Linked DNA regions of Phreatobacter stygius. The protein of the gene in region 1 binds, or shares a complex with, the protein of each later gene. Links are inferred from orthologs where the notes say so. Each region holds a gene or a part of one and is shown in the gene's direction. Other genes may lie near its edges.

Region 1 (4,236 bases):
AATCAGGTTGACGCGGCTCTCAGGCGTCGATGTGTCATCCGGGGTCGAAAGCGCGCCGGGCGTCAAGGATCCCGACAAGATCAGGGCCTTCGTGGCCGCCGCACGTCAGGCCGCCGCCGCGGCTGCGGGCGCAGGAGACAAGCGATGAACGTGCCGCCGAAACCCAATTCCTACCGCACTGGCCCTGATGATCGCGGTCGCTTCGGCATCTATGGCGGACGCTTCGTCGCGGAAACGCTGATGCCGCTGATCCTCGATCTTGAAAAGGCCTATGCCGAAGCCAGGCAGGACTCGGCTTTCGCCAAGGAGATGACCGGCTATCTCACCCACTATGTCGGCCGTCCCAGCCCGCTCTATTTCGCCGAACGCCTGACCGACCATTTCGGCGGCGCCAAGATCTACCTGAAGCGCGAAGAGCTGAACCATACCGGCTCGCACAAGGTGAACAACGTGCTGGGCCAGATCCTGCTGGCCCGCCGCATGGGCAAGAAACGGATCATCGCCGAAACCGGCGCCGGCCAGCATGGCGTCGCCACCGCCACGCTCTGCGCCCGCTTCGGCCTGGAATGTGTGGTCTATATGGGCGCGGTCGACGTCGCCCGGCAGGCGCCCAACGTGTTCCGCATGAAGATGCTGGGCGCCGAGGTGGTGCCGGTGCAATCCGGCGCGCGCACCTTGAAGGATGCGATGAACGAGGCGCTGCGCGACTGGGTGACCAATGTCGGCAACACGTTCTACTGCATCGGCACGGTGGCTGGTCCCCATCCCTATCCCGGCATGGTGCGCGACTTCCAGTCGGTCATCGGCGACGAGACGCGCAGCCAAATGCACGAGGCCGAGGGTCGCCTGCCGGACAGCCTGATCGCCTGCGTCGGCGGCGGCTCCAATGCCATCGGCCTGTTCCACCCGTTCCTGGATGACCCGACGGTTGAGATCTACGGCGTCGAAGCCGCCGGCCACGGCCTGACCAAGCTGCATGCCGCTTCCATTGCCGGCGGCCGTGCCGGCGTGCTGCACGGCAACCGCACCTATCTCCTGATGGACGATGACGGCCAGATCCAGGAGGGGCATTCGATCTCGGCCGGCCTCGACTATCCCGGCATCGGGCCGGAACATTCCTGGCTGAACGATATCGGCCGGGTGAAATATCTCTCCGCGACCGACGACGAGGCCGTGGCGGCCTTCCAGCTCCTGTCGAAGATCGAGGGTATCATCCCGGCCCTCGAAAGCGCCCATGCGCTGGCCAAGGTCGCCGACCTCGCGCCGACCAAGCCGAGGGATCACCTGATGGTCGTCAATCTTTCCGGTCGCGGCGACAAGGACGTCCCGCAGGTCGCCGAAATCCTGGGAACCAAGCTGTGAGCACCCGTCTCGACACCCGCTTCGCCGATCTCGCCCGTGAAGGCCGCGCCGGCCTCGTCACCTATGTCATGGCCGGCGATCCCGACCGCGAGACCGCCCGGGCGATCCTGAAGGCGCTGCCCGGCGCCGGCGCCGACGTGATCGAATTCGGCATGCCCTTCACCGATCCGATGGCCGATGGCCCGGCGATCCAGGCGGCCGGCCTCAGGGCGCTGTCCGGCGGCCAGACGCTGAAGAAGACGCTCGAGGACATCGCCTGGTTCCGCTCCGGCGACCAGACGACGCCGATCGTGCTGATGGGTTATTACAACCCGATCTACATCTATGGCGTCGACAGGTTTCTCGATGACGCCAAGGCCGCCGGCATTGACGGGCTGATCGTCGTCGACCTGCCGCCGGAAGAGGATGCCGAACTTTGCCTGCCGGCGCTGAAGGCGGGCCTGAACTTCATTCGGCTGGCGACGCCGACCACCGACGACAAGCGCTTGCCGACCGTGCTGACCAATACCTCGGGTTTTGTCTATTACGTCTCGATAACCGGCATTACCGGCATGGCGACGCCGAATTTCGACCGGACGGCGGAAGCGGTGGCGCGTATCAAGCGGCACACCAGCCTGCCGGTCGCCGTCGGCTTCGGCGTCAAGAATGCCGACCACGCCGCGGCCGTCGCCCGTGGCGCCGATGCCGTGGTGGTCGGCTCCGCCCTGGTCGATGCGGTGAAGGCCTCGCTCGACCAGGACGGCAAGGGCAGCGCCCGCACCGCGCAGGCGGTCGCCGATATCGTCGGTTCGCTAGCCAGCGGCGTGCGTGGCGCCCGTCGTGCGGCCGAATGAGCCTCGCCCGAGCCGGAGCCCAGGCGCCTCGCGCGCTTCGCGCCGTTAGCTTATATTGACCTCTTCGCGGCCGCTTGCGGCTGCTTGTGCCAGGACCCGCAGATGAACTGGATCACCGACGTTCTTCCTCCGAAGATCCGATCGTTCCTGAAGCGCGATACGCCGGAAAATCTCTGGGTGAAATGCCCGGAAACCGGTCAGATGGTCTTCCACAAGGACCTGGAAACCAATCTTTTCGTCATTCCCGGCTCCGGCGTGCACATGCGCATGGGCTCGACCGCCAGGCTCAAGTCGGTGTTCGACAACGGCACCTGGTTCGACGTGCAATTGCCCGACGTGCCGCCGGATCCGCTCAAGTTCCGCGACGAGAAGCGTTATGTCGACCGGGTCAAGGATGCCCGCGCCAAGACCGGCATGAATGATGCGATCAAGGTCGGCTACGGCAAGCTCGAAGGGCTCGCCGTCACGGTTGCCGTCCAGGACATGGACTTCATGGCCGGCTCGCTCGGCACCGCCGCTGGTGAAGCCATCGTCAAGGGCATGATGACCGCGGTCGAGAAAAACACGCCCTTCATCATCTTCACCGCGTCCGGCGGCGCGCGCATGCAGGAAGGCATCCTGTCGCTGATGCAGATGCCGCGCACGACGGTCGCCGTGCAGGCGCTGCGCGCCGCCAAGCTGCCCTATATCGTGGTGCTGACCAACCCGACCACCGGCGGCGTCACCGCCAGCTATGCCATGCTCGGCGACGTCCATATCGCCGAACCGGGCGCCTTGATCGGCTTTGCCGGACCGCGGGTGATCGAGCAGACCATTCGCGAGAAGCTGCCCGACGGCTTCCAGCGTGCCGAATATCTCAAGGACCACGGCATGGTCGACCTGGTGGTGCATCGCCACGACCTGCGCGAGACGTTGGGGCGGCTCTGCCGCGTGCTGACCAAGGCGCCGCCGGCCGGTCAGACGGAAGCCGAAGCCGCCTGACGCCAGGCACGGTCGCGCCGAAGCGCCTTCAGGGCGCCATCGGCGCGTTACATTATCGGTCCAGGAACGGCCGCATCCCGTCGTGAACACGCTCGCCATGACCCCTATCGACGCCATCCTGGAGCGGCTGACCAAGCTGCACCCCAAACTGATCGACATGTCGCTCGACCGCATGCACCGGGTGCTCAACGCGCTCGGCCATCCCGAGCGGCAGCTGCCGCCGGTGATCCATGTCGCCGGGACCAATGGCAAGGGCTCGACCACGGCCTTTTCCCGGGCACTGCTGGAAGCCTCCGGGCGCAGCGTGCATGTCTATACCTCGCCGCACCTGGTGCGCTTCCACGAGCGCTACCGGATCGGCCAGCCAGGCGGCGGCAAGATCGTCGGCGACGATGCGCTGGCCGATGTGCTGCTCGAGGTCGAACGGGTCAATGCCGGCGAGCCGATCACCCAGTTCGAGATCACCGCAGCGGCCGGCTTCGTGCTGTTTGCCCGCAATCCCGCCGATGCGGTGATCCTCGAAGTCGGCATGGGCGGCCGGCTCGACGCCACCAATGTCATCACCCGCCCGGCGGTGACCGTGATCACCCCGGTGTCGATGGACCATGCCGACTATCTCGGCGATACCGTCGCCAAGATCGCCGGCGAAAAAGCCGGCATCCTGAAACGCGGCCGCCCTTGCGTCGTGGCGCGCCAGACGCCCGAGGCGCTCGCCGTCATCGAGGCAATGGCGGAGCACCAGCGGGCCCGGCTGCTGGTCTCCGGCCTCGACTGGTTCGCCCGCGAGGAGAACGGCCGCTTCGTCTATCAGGACGAGGATGGGCTCGTCGACACCGCGCCGCCTCGGCTCCTCGGCGCCCATCAGTTCGAGAATGCCGGGACGGCGGTGGCAGCGGTGAAGACCGCCGGCTTCGCGCTGAGCGCCGACGAGGTCGAACGCGGCTTGCAGACGGTCGAATGGCCAGCCCGGCTGCAGAATCTGGCCAAGGGCAAGATCGCCAGGCTTCTGCCCGACGGCAGCGAGATCTGGCTCGACGGCGGCCACAATCCGGGTGGCGGC
Region 2 (4,312 bases), 2.3 Mb from region 1 along the record:
AAGCCCATCTTCTTGACGTCGGCGAGCGGAAACTGGCCGTCCATGCACTTGGTTTCCTGAAGGCACAGCACATCCGGCCGATAGGCCTCGACGAAACGGGCGACGGTGTCGATACGCAAGCGCACCGAATTGATGTTCCAGGTGGCAATCGTCAGCGGCATCAGGACCTCGAGCGGACAGGCGGCTGGACCATAGAGGCCGCCCGGGCCGGCGGGAAGCCGGCTTTGCCGGTCATGCACGACTTCCCGCGCTTTCCCGCAGTGTGCGGCGGCTTGCGGCGCACCACCATTCGTGGTCAGTCTCGAAGGCTCAGAGCGCCGCGATCGAGAGCTTAGCCGTCATGCCGACATTGATGCGTTTCTTGACCATCATGGTCGTGCTCGGCGGGCTCGTCTTCGCCAGCATGCTGGCCTTCGCCTATCTGGTCGATCCGGAGCCGCGGGACATGACGGTGACCATTCCGGCGAACCGCCTGCAGCCAAAGCGCTGACGCCATGGCGCGCGGGTCAAGCGAGATCGACCTGTTCCTCGACATGATGGCGGCCGAGCGCGGCGCGGCGATCAATACGCTCGCCGCCTATCGCCGCGACCTCGACGACTATGCCGGCTTCATCGGCACCGAGGGGGTCGGGCCGAAGGCGGCGACCACCGACATGATCCGCGCCTATCTCGCCGATTGCGCCGGCCGCGGCCTGAAGACCGCCTCGGTCGCCCGCAGGCTCTCGGCGGTGCGCCAGTTGCACCGCTTCCTTTACGGCGAGGGGCTGACGCCAGATGACCCGGCCGCCGTGCTGGAGGGGCCGAAGCGGGGCCGGCCCTTGCCCAAAGTTCTGAGCCTTGGCGAAGTCGACCGGCTCCTGGCGGTGGCCAAGGAAGGGCTCGCCGACGCCGCCCGGCCGGTCGGCGAGCGGCTGAGAACGGCGCGCATGGCCTGCCTGCTCGAGCTGCTTTATGCGAGCGGCCTGCGCATCTCCGAGCTGATCAGCCTGCCGGTCACTGCGGCGCGCCGTGACCAGCGGTTCCTGGTGGTGCGCGGCAAAGGCAACAAGGAGCGGGTCGTGCCGCTGAACCAGGCGGCCAAGGACGCCATGGCAACCTATCTGGCGCTGCGCGAGGAGGCCGGCCTCGGGCCGTCGAAATGGCTGTTCCCGTCATCGGGCGAGAGCGGCCACCTGACGCGGCAATATGTCGGGCGCGAACTGAAGCAGGTCGCCTCGGCCGCCGGCCTGCCGGTCGCCAAGGTCAGTCCGCATGTGCTGCGCCATGCCTTTGCCAGCCATCTTCTGCAGAACGGCGCCGATCTGAGATCGGTCCAGCAACTGCTCGGCCATGCCGATATAGCGACGACGCAGATCTATACCCATGTACTCGACGAGCGCCTCGCCGGCCTCGTCCGCGATCTGCATCCGCTGGCCGACGACGACTGATATTCCTGTCTTCGCTTGACTTTCGACCCCCTCAAGGGGCATTTCCTCGCCCTGCACCGGCCCTCGGGCCGCCCCCCAAAGGCCTGGCCCGATCCATACCCGATGCGTAGTTATCTCGATTTCGAAAAGCCGATCGCCGAGCTCGAATCCAAAGTCGAGGAACTGCGCGAGGTCGCCGCGCGCGACGGCGGCGTGTCGATCACCGACGAGGTCGCCAAGCTCGAGCAGAAGGCCGACCAGGCGCTGAAGGATCTCTATTCCGGGCTCACCCCCTGGCAGAAGACCCTGGTCGCCCGCCATCCGGCCCGGCCGCATACGCTCGACTATATCGCCAAGCTGATCGAGGATTTCACGCCGCTGGCCGGCGACCGGGTGTTCGGCGAGGACGAGGCGATCGTCGGTGGTTTCGGCCGGTTCCGCGGCCAGAGCATCTGCATCATGGGCCATGAGCGCGGCGACACCACCGAGACCCGCATCCGGCACAATTTCGGCATGGCCCGCCCGGAGGGTTATCGCAAGGCGGTGCGTCTGATGGAAACCGCCGAGCGCTTCGACATCCCGGTGGTCTCGCTGGTCGACACCGCCGGCGCCTATCCGGGCATCGGCGCCGAGGAGCGCGGCCAGGCCGAGGCGATCGCCCGCTCGACCGATCGCAGCCTGTCGCTCGGCGTGCCCAACATCGCTGTCATCATCGGCGAGGGCGGCTCGGGCGGAGCCATCGCGATCGCCGCGGCCAACCGGGTCATGATGCTCGAACATTCGATCTATAGCGTCATCTCGCCGGAGGGGGCGGCCTCGATCCTGTGGCGCGACACCGCCAAGGCGCAGGACGCCGCCACCAACATGAAGATCACCGCGCAGGACCTGCTGCGTTTCGGGGTGATCGACCAGATCGTCAACGAGCCGGTCGGCGGCGCGCATCGCGATCCCGACGCCGCCATCCTGCGCGTCGGCGATGCGCTGGCCCAGGGGCTCCAGCAGTTGGCCGGGCAATCGCCGGATGATATTCGTAAGCTCAGGCGTGACAAATTCCTGGCGATCGGCCGGTCGGTCTGATCGGAATGCGGCGGCTGCCGCATGTTCGCCACGATGTCCGTTTCATGTGAATTTCGTTAACCCTCCGTGGCGTTTTCGGCATCTTGCAGTAACCTCGGGTTGACGCTATCCGTCTCCACTAAGGATCCCTTAAGGATCACAGGCGTCAGACTGACACCGTAAAAGGGCGGTTTGGCCCAAGGTCGGGAGCAGAGCATTGCGTCAGACGGCTCGAGCCGCCAGGGGGGCATCGCGGATCAGAAGCCTGAGGCTGTTGGCTTCGGCCGCGTTGATCGCGCTCGCGTTGGGCGCCTGCCAGGACAACACCATGTCGCGCGGCAATCCCAACCGCGGCAACATTGCCTTGTCGCAGGCCGTGCTCGAAGAGCTCAACACCAAGGGCATGACGCGTACCTCGCCGGTGCTGATGCGCATCTTCAAGCAGGAAGCCGAGCTCGAGGTCTGGAAAAAAGACGCCAACGGCCGCTACGCGCTCTTCAAGGTCTACCCGATCTGCAATTATTCCGGTGACCTCGGCCCGAAGGTCCGCGAAGGCGATCGCCAGTCTCCCGAAGGCTTCTATGCGATCACGCCGGGCCTGATGAACCCGAACTCGTCCTATTATCTCGCCTTCAACATGGGCTTCCCGAACAATTTCGATCGGGCCCATGGCCGCAGCGGCTCGCACCTGATGGTCCATGGCGACTGCTCGTCGCGCGGCTGCTACGCGATGACCGACGAGGCGATCGCCGAGGTCTATGCGCTGGCGCGTGACGCGCTGCAGGGCGGCCAGGAATCGTTCCAGGTCCAGGCCTATCCGTTCCGCATGACGCCGCGCAATCTCGCCCGTCACCGCAACAATCCGAACATGGCGTTCTGGCGCAACCTGAAGGAAGGTTACGATCACTTCGAGGTGACCCGCCAGGAACCCCAGGTCGATGTCTGCGAGCGTCGCTACGTGTTCAACGCGGTGGCGCCGAACTCCTCGCTGGCGCAAGCCGGCGGCGGCACGCAGAACGCTTCGCTCGCGGGGGCCCCGCGCGAAATGATCGGCGCCGATCCCTGGGCCAGCACGCGCAATTCGGCCGCCGGCCGCGCCAATGTCTCGACCTCGGCGGCCGCCGCCGTTCCGGTGTCGATGAACGATGCCGCCCGGGCCAGCACGACGTCGGCCGCGCCGGCGGCGCGCGCCATCCCCGCCCGCGGCGTGCGCAGCCGCTTCACCGCGGTCAGCGACGACCCGGCCTCGCGCCCGGCGTTCCAGTCTGCGTCCGCCTGCCCGGCCTATGTCGTGCCGCCGGCGATCCGTCAGGCGGTGACCGCCAAGAATTCCCGCGACATGGCCCAGGTCGCCGCGCTGGCTGGCCAGATCGAGGCAGCACCTGCCCGGTCCGGCATTGACGGCGGCACCAATCAGCGCTTCGCCGACCGTTTCGCCCACCGGCGCATCCGGGTCGGCGCGAGCGAGCCGAGCTTCTCGTTGGCGAGCCAGGAGAGCACACCGGTGACGCTGGTCACGGCGCGTTCGCCTGTTGCCGCCGAACCGGCTCCGGTGGCTCCTGCGCCGGCGACGGCCGTTGCGGCCGCCCCTGCCGCGGTCGAAGCGGCTCAGCCGACCACTCTGGCGGCGGCTCCGGTTCCGGCCCCCTCGCCATTGCGCACGACGGTCATCGCGCAGAGCGGCGCCGCAGCGCCGGCGCAGGCCTCGGCCCTCACGGCCTTTGCCCCGGCCGAAGCGCCGGCGCCCCAGCAGTCCGGCAATTGGTTCACCCGGCTGATCGGCACGAGCCCGACGGCAGGTCCGGCGCCCGCCGTCGAGGCGACCCCGGCAGCACAGGTTCCCGCCACCG
Region 3 (4,187 bases), 2.3 Mb from region 1 along the record:
CCCGGGCATGAGCCGGCGGATGGGCCGCCACCGACGACACGCCGCCGCCCGACATGCCGGTCAGCACGATGCAGACGAAGGCGACGAGGTGAGCCTGGGTGGGAACGAAGCCGATCCAGCCGAGCGCGCCCCAGGCCAGGCTCCAGAGAATCGACAGCAGCGTGAAGCGGCGGGCCCAGACCGCGAAGCCCGGACTGTCGCTCGCGCGCTGAAAATAGCGGCGGGACAGGAGCCAGCGGGCCCCGGTCAGCGCATAGATCGCGGCGGCCCAGGTCAACAGCAGCGGGCCCGCCACGGTGCCCCACAGCACATAGACGACCGGCCAGGGCACGACGATGCTGGCGATCATCGCCCCATAGGACTGGCGATAGAGAAGGTCGACCAAAGCCGCCTGCAAACGCGCTTCGCCGTTTGCCTCTGTCTGCGACATGGTCATCGTCCTGATGCGACCGGGCGTTTGCCCGGGCCATTCGTGCGACCGCACGGGCTTTGAGTCTAAGGCTGTCCTATGTGAGTCGGAACCGGCCGACGCGCACGGGTGGCCTGAACCGGCGCGCCCTACTCGGCCGGCTGGCGTGCCGGCCGTTGTTCCGGGCCGAGCAGCCGGTTGGCGATCCGGAACGCCAGCGGCGCGGAAATCATCACCAGGAAGACCCTGATGATGTGATGGGCCGCGACGAAAGCCACCTCGGCATGCAGGGCGACCGCGATCAGGCTCATTTCGGCGAGCCCGCCCGGTGAATAGGCCAGCGCCAGGGTCACCACGCCGAAATCCGACAGGCGCGAGACGATGACCGCGAAGACCGTCATCCAGAACAGCAGGATGACGGTCGAGCCGACCGACAGCGCCAGGATGCGCATGACCGTCCGGCTCGCCGTGCCGGCGAAGCGGCAGCCGATCGCCACGCCGAGGATCAGCTGGGCCGCGTTGACGATCTCGAACGGCGGCTTGAAATCGCTCCAGCCCATGAGATGCACGCAGGCGCTCACCAGCATGGGACCGAGCAGGGTCTTGGCCGGCAGGTTCAGGAGATGGCCCAGGAGTGCGCCGGCAAGCCCGCAGCCGACCAGCCAGGCTTCGCTGACCAGCGGCGTATCGAACATCGAGACCGAACCGGCGGCACGGTTGAGCGAAACGCCCTCGATCCATTGGATGGCGAAAGGCAAGGTCATCACGATCATCAGGATGCGGGCCGAATGGACCAGTGCGATCACCCGGGCGTCGCCGCCGCGCTCCTCGCCATAGGTGATCATCTCGACCAGGCCGCCCGGCATGCCGGAAAAGAACGCCGTGGTGCGGTCAAAGCCGCCGATCCGGCGGAAATACCAGACCACCGTCAGGCCGCAGGCGACCATGAAGACGACGAGGCCGAGGATGGTCGGCAACCACTGAGGGATCTGCGCGATCACCGAAGGGCTGAAGCCCGAGCCGAGCATGACGCCGATCACCGCCGACATCGGCGGCCGGATCACCGCGGGTGCGGCGACCGGCGCCCGGGTCAGCGCGGCGACCGTGCAGAACATCATGGCGCCGAGCATCCAGGGCAGCGGCAGCTTCAGGATCGAGAAGATATAGCCGCCGGCAAGGCCGAGCAGCAGCGCCAGCGCGAACCGTGGATAGGGAAACCGCGACGGCGCCAATTGCGCGATGCCGTAGCGGATCTCGGCGAACCAACCGTTCACGCCCTGCTCCTCTGCTGCCCCGGCAGCCGGTGCCCTCGGCCGGACTCCGGCTCTTGGCCCAGGCTGGGCGAGCGCATAGCATCTTCGCCAAAGCCCGCGCCAGCTGGACTTATCCACCATGACGCCGGCCGGAAATAGCGGGTCTCACGGGTCGCTTTCCATCCGTCACGGCCCGGCCTATAAGGGCCGGCCCGGAGGGTTGCGATTTTCCGGGACCGCCTCGATTCCGCACCGGATCGATCGCGGAGCGGCCCCATCTGGACCCGACGCCCCCGCATGAGCACCGTCCTCGTCCTCAACGGACCCAATCTCAACCTTCTCGGCACGCGTGAACCGGCGATCTACGGCGCCACCACGCTGGCCGACGTCGATGCACTTTGCCGCACCGCGGCTGCCGGGCACGGCCTCACCGCCGATTGCCGGCAGTCCAACCATGAGGGCGTGCTGGTCGATTGGATCCACGAGGCCGGCAAGGCCTATGCCGCGGGCGACTTGAAAGGCGTCGTGCTCAATGCCGGCGCCTATACCCACACTTCGCTCGCGATCGCCGATGCGATCCGGGGCACCGGCGTGCCGGTGATCGAGGTCCACATCACCAATGTGCACGCCCGCGAGGCGTTCCGTCATCATTCCTATCTCTCACCCGTCGCGCGCGGGATCATTGTCGGGCTCGGCCCCAATGGTTACGTGCTCGCCATCGCCGCACTCGCCGGACTTCCGCCGAAGGCCTGAGGCCGACGGCGAAGCGATCGGCCAAAGAGGGCCCCATGCTCAAGAACAAATACCCCATCGATCCCGCGCTCATTCGCGAACTCGCGCAGGTGCTGACCGATACCGACCTGACCGAGATCGAGGTCGCCCATGACGACCTGAAGATCCGCGTGGCGCGCCAGATCACCGTCCACACCACGGTGGCGGCGCCGGTCGCGGCGCATGCACCGGCCGCCGCGCCGGTCGCAGCAGCTGCGGCGGCCGCGCCCGTGGTCGTCGACGACCCGCGCAAACATCCAGGCGTGGTCACCTCGCCCATGGTCGGCACCGCCTATCGCCGGCCCTCGCCCGACGCCAAGCCGCTGGTCGAGCTCGGCACGGTGGTGAAGGAGGGCGACCGGCTCTGCCTGATCGAAGCCATGAAGACCTTCAACGATATCGCCGCGCCGCGCAGCGGCACGGTCACGCGCATCTTCTTCGAAGACGGTCGGCCGGTCGAATACGGCGAGCCGCTCATGATCGTCGAATGAGCGGACAGGTGCCCATGTTCCACAAGGTCCTGATCGCCAATCGCGGTGAGATCGCGCTCAGGGTGCTGCGCGCCTGCAAGGAGCTCGACATCGCAACCGTCGCCGTGCATTCGACGGCCGATTCCGATGCCATGCATGTGAAGCTCGCCGACGAGAGCGTCTGCATTGGCCCGCCGCCGGCACGCGACAGCTATCTCAACATTCCCCAGCTCTTGGCGGCCTGCGAGATCACCGGCGCCGACGCGGTCCATCCCGGCTACGGCTTCCTGTCGGAAAACGCCCGTTTCGCCGAGATCCTGGAAAGCCACGGCATCACCTTCATTGGCCCCAAGGCCGAACACATCAGGGTGATGGGCGACAAGATCGAGGCCAAGCGCACCGCCAAGCGCCTGGGCATTCCGACCGTTCCCGGCTCCGAAGGCGGCATCGACAATGACGAGGATGCCCGCCGCGTCGCCAAGGAGATCGGCTTTCCCGTCATCATCAAGGCCGCCGCCGGCGGCGGCGGCCGCGGCATGAAGGTGGCGCGCACCGCCGACGAACTCGACGTCGCGCTGCAGACCGCCAAGACCGAAGCCAAGGCGGCGTTCGGCGACGATGCCGTCTATATCGAGAAATATCTCGGCAAGCCGCGCCATATCGAAATCCAGATCCTCGGCGACGGCCAGGGCAGCGCCATCCATCTCGGCGAACGCGACTGTTCGCTGCAGCGCCGGCACCAGAAGGTCTGGGAGGAAGGCCCCTCGCCGATCATCACGCCGGCCCAGCGCGCCGAAATCGGCGGCGTCTGCGCCAAGGCCATGGCCGATCTCGGCTATGTCGGCGCCGGCACGATCGAGTTCCTCTACGAGGACGGCCAGTTCTTCTTCATCGAGATGAACACCCGCATCCAGGTCGAACATCCCGTCACCGAGATGATCACCGGCATCGACCTGGTCAACGAGCAGATCAAGATCGCCGCCGGCCAGAAGCTGTCGATGAAGCAGTCGGACATCGTCATCGAGGGCCACGCCATCGAATGCCGGGTCAATGCCGAGAACCCCTCGACCTTCCGCCCCTCGCCCGGCAAGCTCGGCCTGTTCCACGTGCCGGGTGGCCTCGGCGTGCGCGTCGACAGCCATGCGTATCAGGGCTACACGATCCCGCCTTATTATGATTCACTGGTCGGCAAGTTGATCGTCCACGGCCGCACGCGCGCCGAATGTCTCGCCCGCCTGAAGCGCGCGCTGGATGAATTCGTCGTCGACGGCATCGAAACCACTA
Region 4 (4,393 bases), 2.3 Mb from region 1 along the record:
CCACACTTCGCTCGCGATCGCCGATGCGATCCGGGGCACCGGCGTGCCGGTGATCGAGGTCCACATCACCAATGTGCACGCCCGCGAGGCGTTCCGTCATCATTCCTATCTCTCACCCGTCGCGCGCGGGATCATTGTCGGGCTCGGCCCCAATGGTTACGTGCTCGCCATCGCCGCACTCGCCGGACTTCCGCCGAAGGCCTGAGGCCGACGGCGAAGCGATCGGCCAAAGAGGGCCCCATGCTCAAGAACAAATACCCCATCGATCCCGCGCTCATTCGCGAACTCGCGCAGGTGCTGACCGATACCGACCTGACCGAGATCGAGGTCGCCCATGACGACCTGAAGATCCGCGTGGCGCGCCAGATCACCGTCCACACCACGGTGGCGGCGCCGGTCGCGGCGCATGCACCGGCCGCCGCGCCGGTCGCAGCAGCTGCGGCGGCCGCGCCCGTGGTCGTCGACGACCCGCGCAAACATCCAGGCGTGGTCACCTCGCCCATGGTCGGCACCGCCTATCGCCGGCCCTCGCCCGACGCCAAGCCGCTGGTCGAGCTCGGCACGGTGGTGAAGGAGGGCGACCGGCTCTGCCTGATCGAAGCCATGAAGACCTTCAACGATATCGCCGCGCCGCGCAGCGGCACGGTCACGCGCATCTTCTTCGAAGACGGTCGGCCGGTCGAATACGGCGAGCCGCTCATGATCGTCGAATGAGCGGACAGGTGCCCATGTTCCACAAGGTCCTGATCGCCAATCGCGGTGAGATCGCGCTCAGGGTGCTGCGCGCCTGCAAGGAGCTCGACATCGCAACCGTCGCCGTGCATTCGACGGCCGATTCCGATGCCATGCATGTGAAGCTCGCCGACGAGAGCGTCTGCATTGGCCCGCCGCCGGCACGCGACAGCTATCTCAACATTCCCCAGCTCTTGGCGGCCTGCGAGATCACCGGCGCCGACGCGGTCCATCCCGGCTACGGCTTCCTGTCGGAAAACGCCCGTTTCGCCGAGATCCTGGAAAGCCACGGCATCACCTTCATTGGCCCCAAGGCCGAACACATCAGGGTGATGGGCGACAAGATCGAGGCCAAGCGCACCGCCAAGCGCCTGGGCATTCCGACCGTTCCCGGCTCCGAAGGCGGCATCGACAATGACGAGGATGCCCGCCGCGTCGCCAAGGAGATCGGCTTTCCCGTCATCATCAAGGCCGCCGCCGGCGGCGGCGGCCGCGGCATGAAGGTGGCGCGCACCGCCGACGAACTCGACGTCGCGCTGCAGACCGCCAAGACCGAAGCCAAGGCGGCGTTCGGCGACGATGCCGTCTATATCGAGAAATATCTCGGCAAGCCGCGCCATATCGAAATCCAGATCCTCGGCGACGGCCAGGGCAGCGCCATCCATCTCGGCGAACGCGACTGTTCGCTGCAGCGCCGGCACCAGAAGGTCTGGGAGGAAGGCCCCTCGCCGATCATCACGCCGGCCCAGCGCGCCGAAATCGGCGGCGTCTGCGCCAAGGCCATGGCCGATCTCGGCTATGTCGGCGCCGGCACGATCGAGTTCCTCTACGAGGACGGCCAGTTCTTCTTCATCGAGATGAACACCCGCATCCAGGTCGAACATCCCGTCACCGAGATGATCACCGGCATCGACCTGGTCAACGAGCAGATCAAGATCGCCGCCGGCCAGAAGCTGTCGATGAAGCAGTCGGACATCGTCATCGAGGGCCACGCCATCGAATGCCGGGTCAATGCCGAGAACCCCTCGACCTTCCGCCCCTCGCCCGGCAAGCTCGGCCTGTTCCACGTGCCGGGTGGCCTCGGCGTGCGCGTCGACAGCCATGCGTATCAGGGCTACACGATCCCGCCTTATTATGATTCACTGGTCGGCAAGTTGATCGTCCACGGCCGCACGCGCGCCGAATGTCTCGCCCGCCTGAAGCGCGCGCTGGATGAATTCGTCGTCGACGGCATCGAAACCACTATCCCGCTGTTCCGGACGCTGGTTCGCAATCCGGAAATCGCAGCTGGCAATTACGATATCCATTGGCTGGAAAAGTTCCTGGCCACCAACGAGATCGCGGCCTGAGGCCGCGGTTCGCGGCCAGGCCAGTCCGAGACTGGAGGAGCCGCGACCATGTCCCGCGACAGGACCCAAATCGACAGACGCCTGCTGATCGCCGCCGCTGCGGCCGTGGTTGCAGGCCCTGCCCTCGCCCAGAGCTCCGCCCCGGGATCGGGTCGGGTCTCGAGCCGGATCTCCAATTCGGCCTATGCCTTCACCTTCGACGGACTGGAAGGCGAGCCGGTCAGGCTCGCCGATCATGCCGGCCGGGTCCTGCTGGTGGTCAACACCGCCTCGTCCTGCGGCTTCACGCCGCAATATAACGACCTGCAGACCATGTGGGACCGCTATCGCGCGCGTGGCCTGGTGGTGGTTGGCGTGCCGTCCGACGATTTCAACCAGGAGCGCGGCTCGAATCAGGAGATCGCCGAGGTCTGTCACGGGCAATATGGCGTGTCCTTCCCGATGACCGGCAAACAGGTGGTGCGTGGCTCGGCGGCCCATCCGTTCTACCGCTGGGCCGCCGCGCAGCGGCCGGCCGACATCCCCACCTGGAACTTCCACAAGTTCGTCATTGGCCGCACCGGGCTCATCGCCGGCGCCTTTCCGGCACGCGTCCGGCCGACCGATCCGCGCATCGTCGCCCTCGTCGAGACACAACTTGCAGGCGTCTGAAACCGCTTCGCAATCGCGGCCCGACTCCTGTATGTAAGGCGAGATGTTAGTCACTTCTCCGTCCGACCTCGCCGCGATCTGTGCGCGCCTCGCCAAACACCCTTTCGTCACGGTGGACACCGAATTCCTCCGTGAGACGACTTTCTGGCCGAAACTTTGCGTCATCCAGCTCGCCAGCCCGGATGAGGCAGTGGCGATCGATGCGCTCGCGCCGGGCATGGACCTGGCGCCGTTTTTCGACCTGATGACCAATCCGGCGGTGATCAAGGTGTTCCACGCCGCCCGCCAGGACGTCGAGATCGTCTGGCATCTGTCGGAGCGCATTCCGGCGCCGCTGTTCGACAGCCAGGTCGCCGCCATGGTGCTCGGTTATGGCGACAGCATTTCTTACGATCAGCTGGTCCAGCGCACCAATGGCACCATGCTCGACAAGACCAGCCGCTTCACCGACTGGTCGAAGCGGCCGCTGAGCGAGGCGCAGATCACCTACGCCATCGCCGATGTCACCCATCTGCGCGATATCTACGTCAAGCTGACCGCCGAGCTCGAGAAGCGCGGCCGGGCCGAGTGGGTTGCCGAGGAAATGGGCGTGCTGACCTCGCCCGAGACCTATCGCCAGGAACCGGAGCGTGCCTGGGAGCGTTTTCGCAACCGCGTGCGCAAGCCGCGCGAACTGGCCGTGCTGATGGATGTCGCCGCCTGGCGCGAGCGCGAGGCCCAGGCCCGCGACGTGCCGCGCTCGCGGGTGTTGAAGGACGACAGCCTGATCGACGTGGCGATGACCGGCCCGAAGACCGTCGAGGCGCTCGGCGCCATGCGCTCGATCCCCAAGGGCTGGGAGCGGTCGCGCGACGGTATCGCGATCGTCGAGGCGGTGCAGAGCGGGCTGGCGCGCGATCCGAAGAGCTTGCCGGCGATCGACAAGCACCGCCCGCCGAGCCACGCCCAGTCGGCGACTGTCGAGCTGCTCAAGGTGCTGTTGAAAATGGTCGCCGAAAAGCACCATGTCGCCGCCAAGGTGGTGGCAACCTCCGACGACCTCGACAAGATCGCCGAGAACGACGAGGCCGATGTCGGTGCGCTGAAAGGCTGGCGGCGCGAGCTGTTCGGCGAGAATGCCCTGGCCATCAAGCACGGCAAGCTGGCGCTGGCCATCGACCGCGGCCGGGTGGTGACGGTCGAGCGCGACACCGCCTGATCCGCGCCGCGCGACCAGCCGCCATGCGCGCGCGGGCGGCGCGGCGGCGCGCGCCGAGAGCCATAGTCAGGCGCGCCGCAGCACCGCGGCACGCGCAGCGAGAGAGCCGTTATGACGAAGTCGGATCCGGCCCTGGACAAGGCCCTTGAACTGCTCGGCAGGTTTCCGCTGTTCGACGGGCACAACGACCTGCCCTTCACCATCCGCCGCGACCGCGCAGCCCTTGGCGATGTCGCCGCCTATGGCCTCGACCGGGTCCATCAGGAAAGCGATACCGACATTCCCAGGATGCGCGAAGGCCGGGTCGCGGCCCAGGTCTTCGCCGCCTTCGTGCCGACCTCGGTACCAAGGCCCGCCCGCTTCACCCTGGAACAGCTGGCCATTTGCCTCGACATCGAGGCGGTGCACCCGGATGTCTTCCTGCCGGCCCGGCGCGCCGCCGATGTCGGGCGCGCCCGCAGGG

Evidence for each region.
Region 2: the proteins of accD (region 1) and E8M01_RS10735 are in contact, whole or in part, in a solved structure (PDB 8UXZ), measured with the Escherichia coli proteins. The link is inferred for Phreatobacter stygius from one-to-one orthologs.
Region 3: the proteins of accD (region 1) and accB are in contact, whole or in part, in a solved structure (PDB 8UXZ), measured with the Escherichia coli proteins. The link is inferred for Phreatobacter stygius from one-to-one orthologs.
Region 4: the proteins of accD (region 1) and accC are in contact, whole or in part, in a solved structure (PDB 8UXZ), measured with the Escherichia coli proteins. The link is inferred for Phreatobacter stygius from one-to-one orthologs.

The regions. Positions count from the first base shown.
Region 1 is NZ_CP039690.1:4,656,211-4,660,446, reverse strand. Bases 1,490-4,236 are described here. They hold accD (acetyl-CoA carboxylase, carboxyltransferase subunit beta), read left to right. Parts: upstream 1,490-2,297; coding sequence 2,298-3,176; downstream 3,177-4,236. Other genes in these bases: E8M01_RS21875 (bifunctional folylpolyglutamate synthase/dihydrofolate synthase), read left to right, coding at 3,274-4,236; trpA (tryptophan synthase subunit alpha), read left to right, coding at 1,490-2,195. Outside these bases: E8M01_RS21895 (phosphoribosylanthranilate isomerase), read left to right, coding at 1-148; trpB (tryptophan synthase subunit beta), read left to right, coding at 145-1,362; more of trpA, read left to right, coding at 1,359-1,489.
Region 2 is NZ_CP039690.1:2,337,191-2,341,502, reverse strand. What follows is about bases 684-3,506. They hold E8M01_RS10735 (acetyl-CoA carboxylase carboxyltransferase subunit alpha), read left to right. Parts: upstream 684-1,529; coding sequence 1,530-2,483; downstream 2,484-3,506. Other genes in these bases: E8M01_RS35265 (L,D-transpeptidase family protein), read left to right, coding at 2,791-3,506; E8M01_RS10740 (site-specific tyrosine recombinase XerD), read left to right, coding at 684-1,427. Outside these bases: xth (exodeoxyribonuclease III), read right to left, coding at 1-161; E8M01_RS10745 (histidine kinase), read left to right, coding at 341-490; more of E8M01_RS10740, read left to right, coding at 495-683; more of E8M01_RS35265, read left to right, coding at 3,507-4,312. UniProt on the Escherichia coli protein: Component of the acetyl coenzyme A carboxylase (ACC) complex. First, biotin carboxylase catalyzes the carboxylation of biotin on its carrier protein (BCCP) and then the CO(2) group is transferred by the carboxyltransferase to acetyl-CoA to form malonyl-CoA.
Region 3 is NZ_CP039690.1:7,002,672-7,006,858, forward strand. What follows is about bases 1,490-4,187. They hold accB (acetyl-CoA carboxylase biotin carboxyl carrier protein), read left to right. Parts: upstream 1,490-2,450; coding sequence 2,451-2,924; downstream 2,925-4,187. Other genes in these bases: E8M01_RS33075 (AbrB family transcriptional regulator), read right to left, coding at 1,490-1,683; aroQ (type II 3-dehydroquinate dehydratase), read left to right, coding at 1,960-2,415; accC (acetyl-CoA carboxylase biotin carboxylase subunit), read left to right, coding at 2,939-4,187. Outside these bases: E8M01_RS33070 (hybrid sensor histidine kinase/response regulator), read right to left, coding at 1-430; more of E8M01_RS33075, read right to left, coding at 559-1,489. UniProt on the Escherichia coli protein: This protein is a component of the acetyl coenzyme A carboxylase complex; first, biotin carboxylase catalyzes the carboxylation of the carrier protein and then the transcarboxylase transfers the carboxyl group to form malonyl-CoA.
Region 4 is NZ_CP039690.1:7,004,882-7,009,274, forward strand. What follows is about bases 1-2,904. They hold accC (acetyl-CoA carboxylase biotin carboxylase subunit), read left to right. Parts: upstream 1-728; coding sequence 729-2,081; downstream 2,082-2,904. Other genes in these bases: aroQ (type II 3-dehydroquinate dehydratase), read left to right, coding at 1-205; accB (acetyl-CoA carboxylase biotin carboxyl carrier protein), read left to right, coding at 241-714; E8M01_RS33095 (glutathione peroxidase), read left to right, coding at 2,130-2,732; rnd (ribonuclease D), read left to right, coding at 2,776-2,904. Also shown: more of rnd, read left to right, coding at 2,905-3,930; E8M01_RS33105 (dipeptidase), read left to right, coding at 4,042-4,393. UniProt on the Escherichia coli protein: This protein is a component of the acetyl coenzyme A carboxylase complex; first, biotin carboxylase catalyzes the carboxylation of the carrier protein and then the transcarboxylase transfers the carboxyl group to form malonyl-CoA.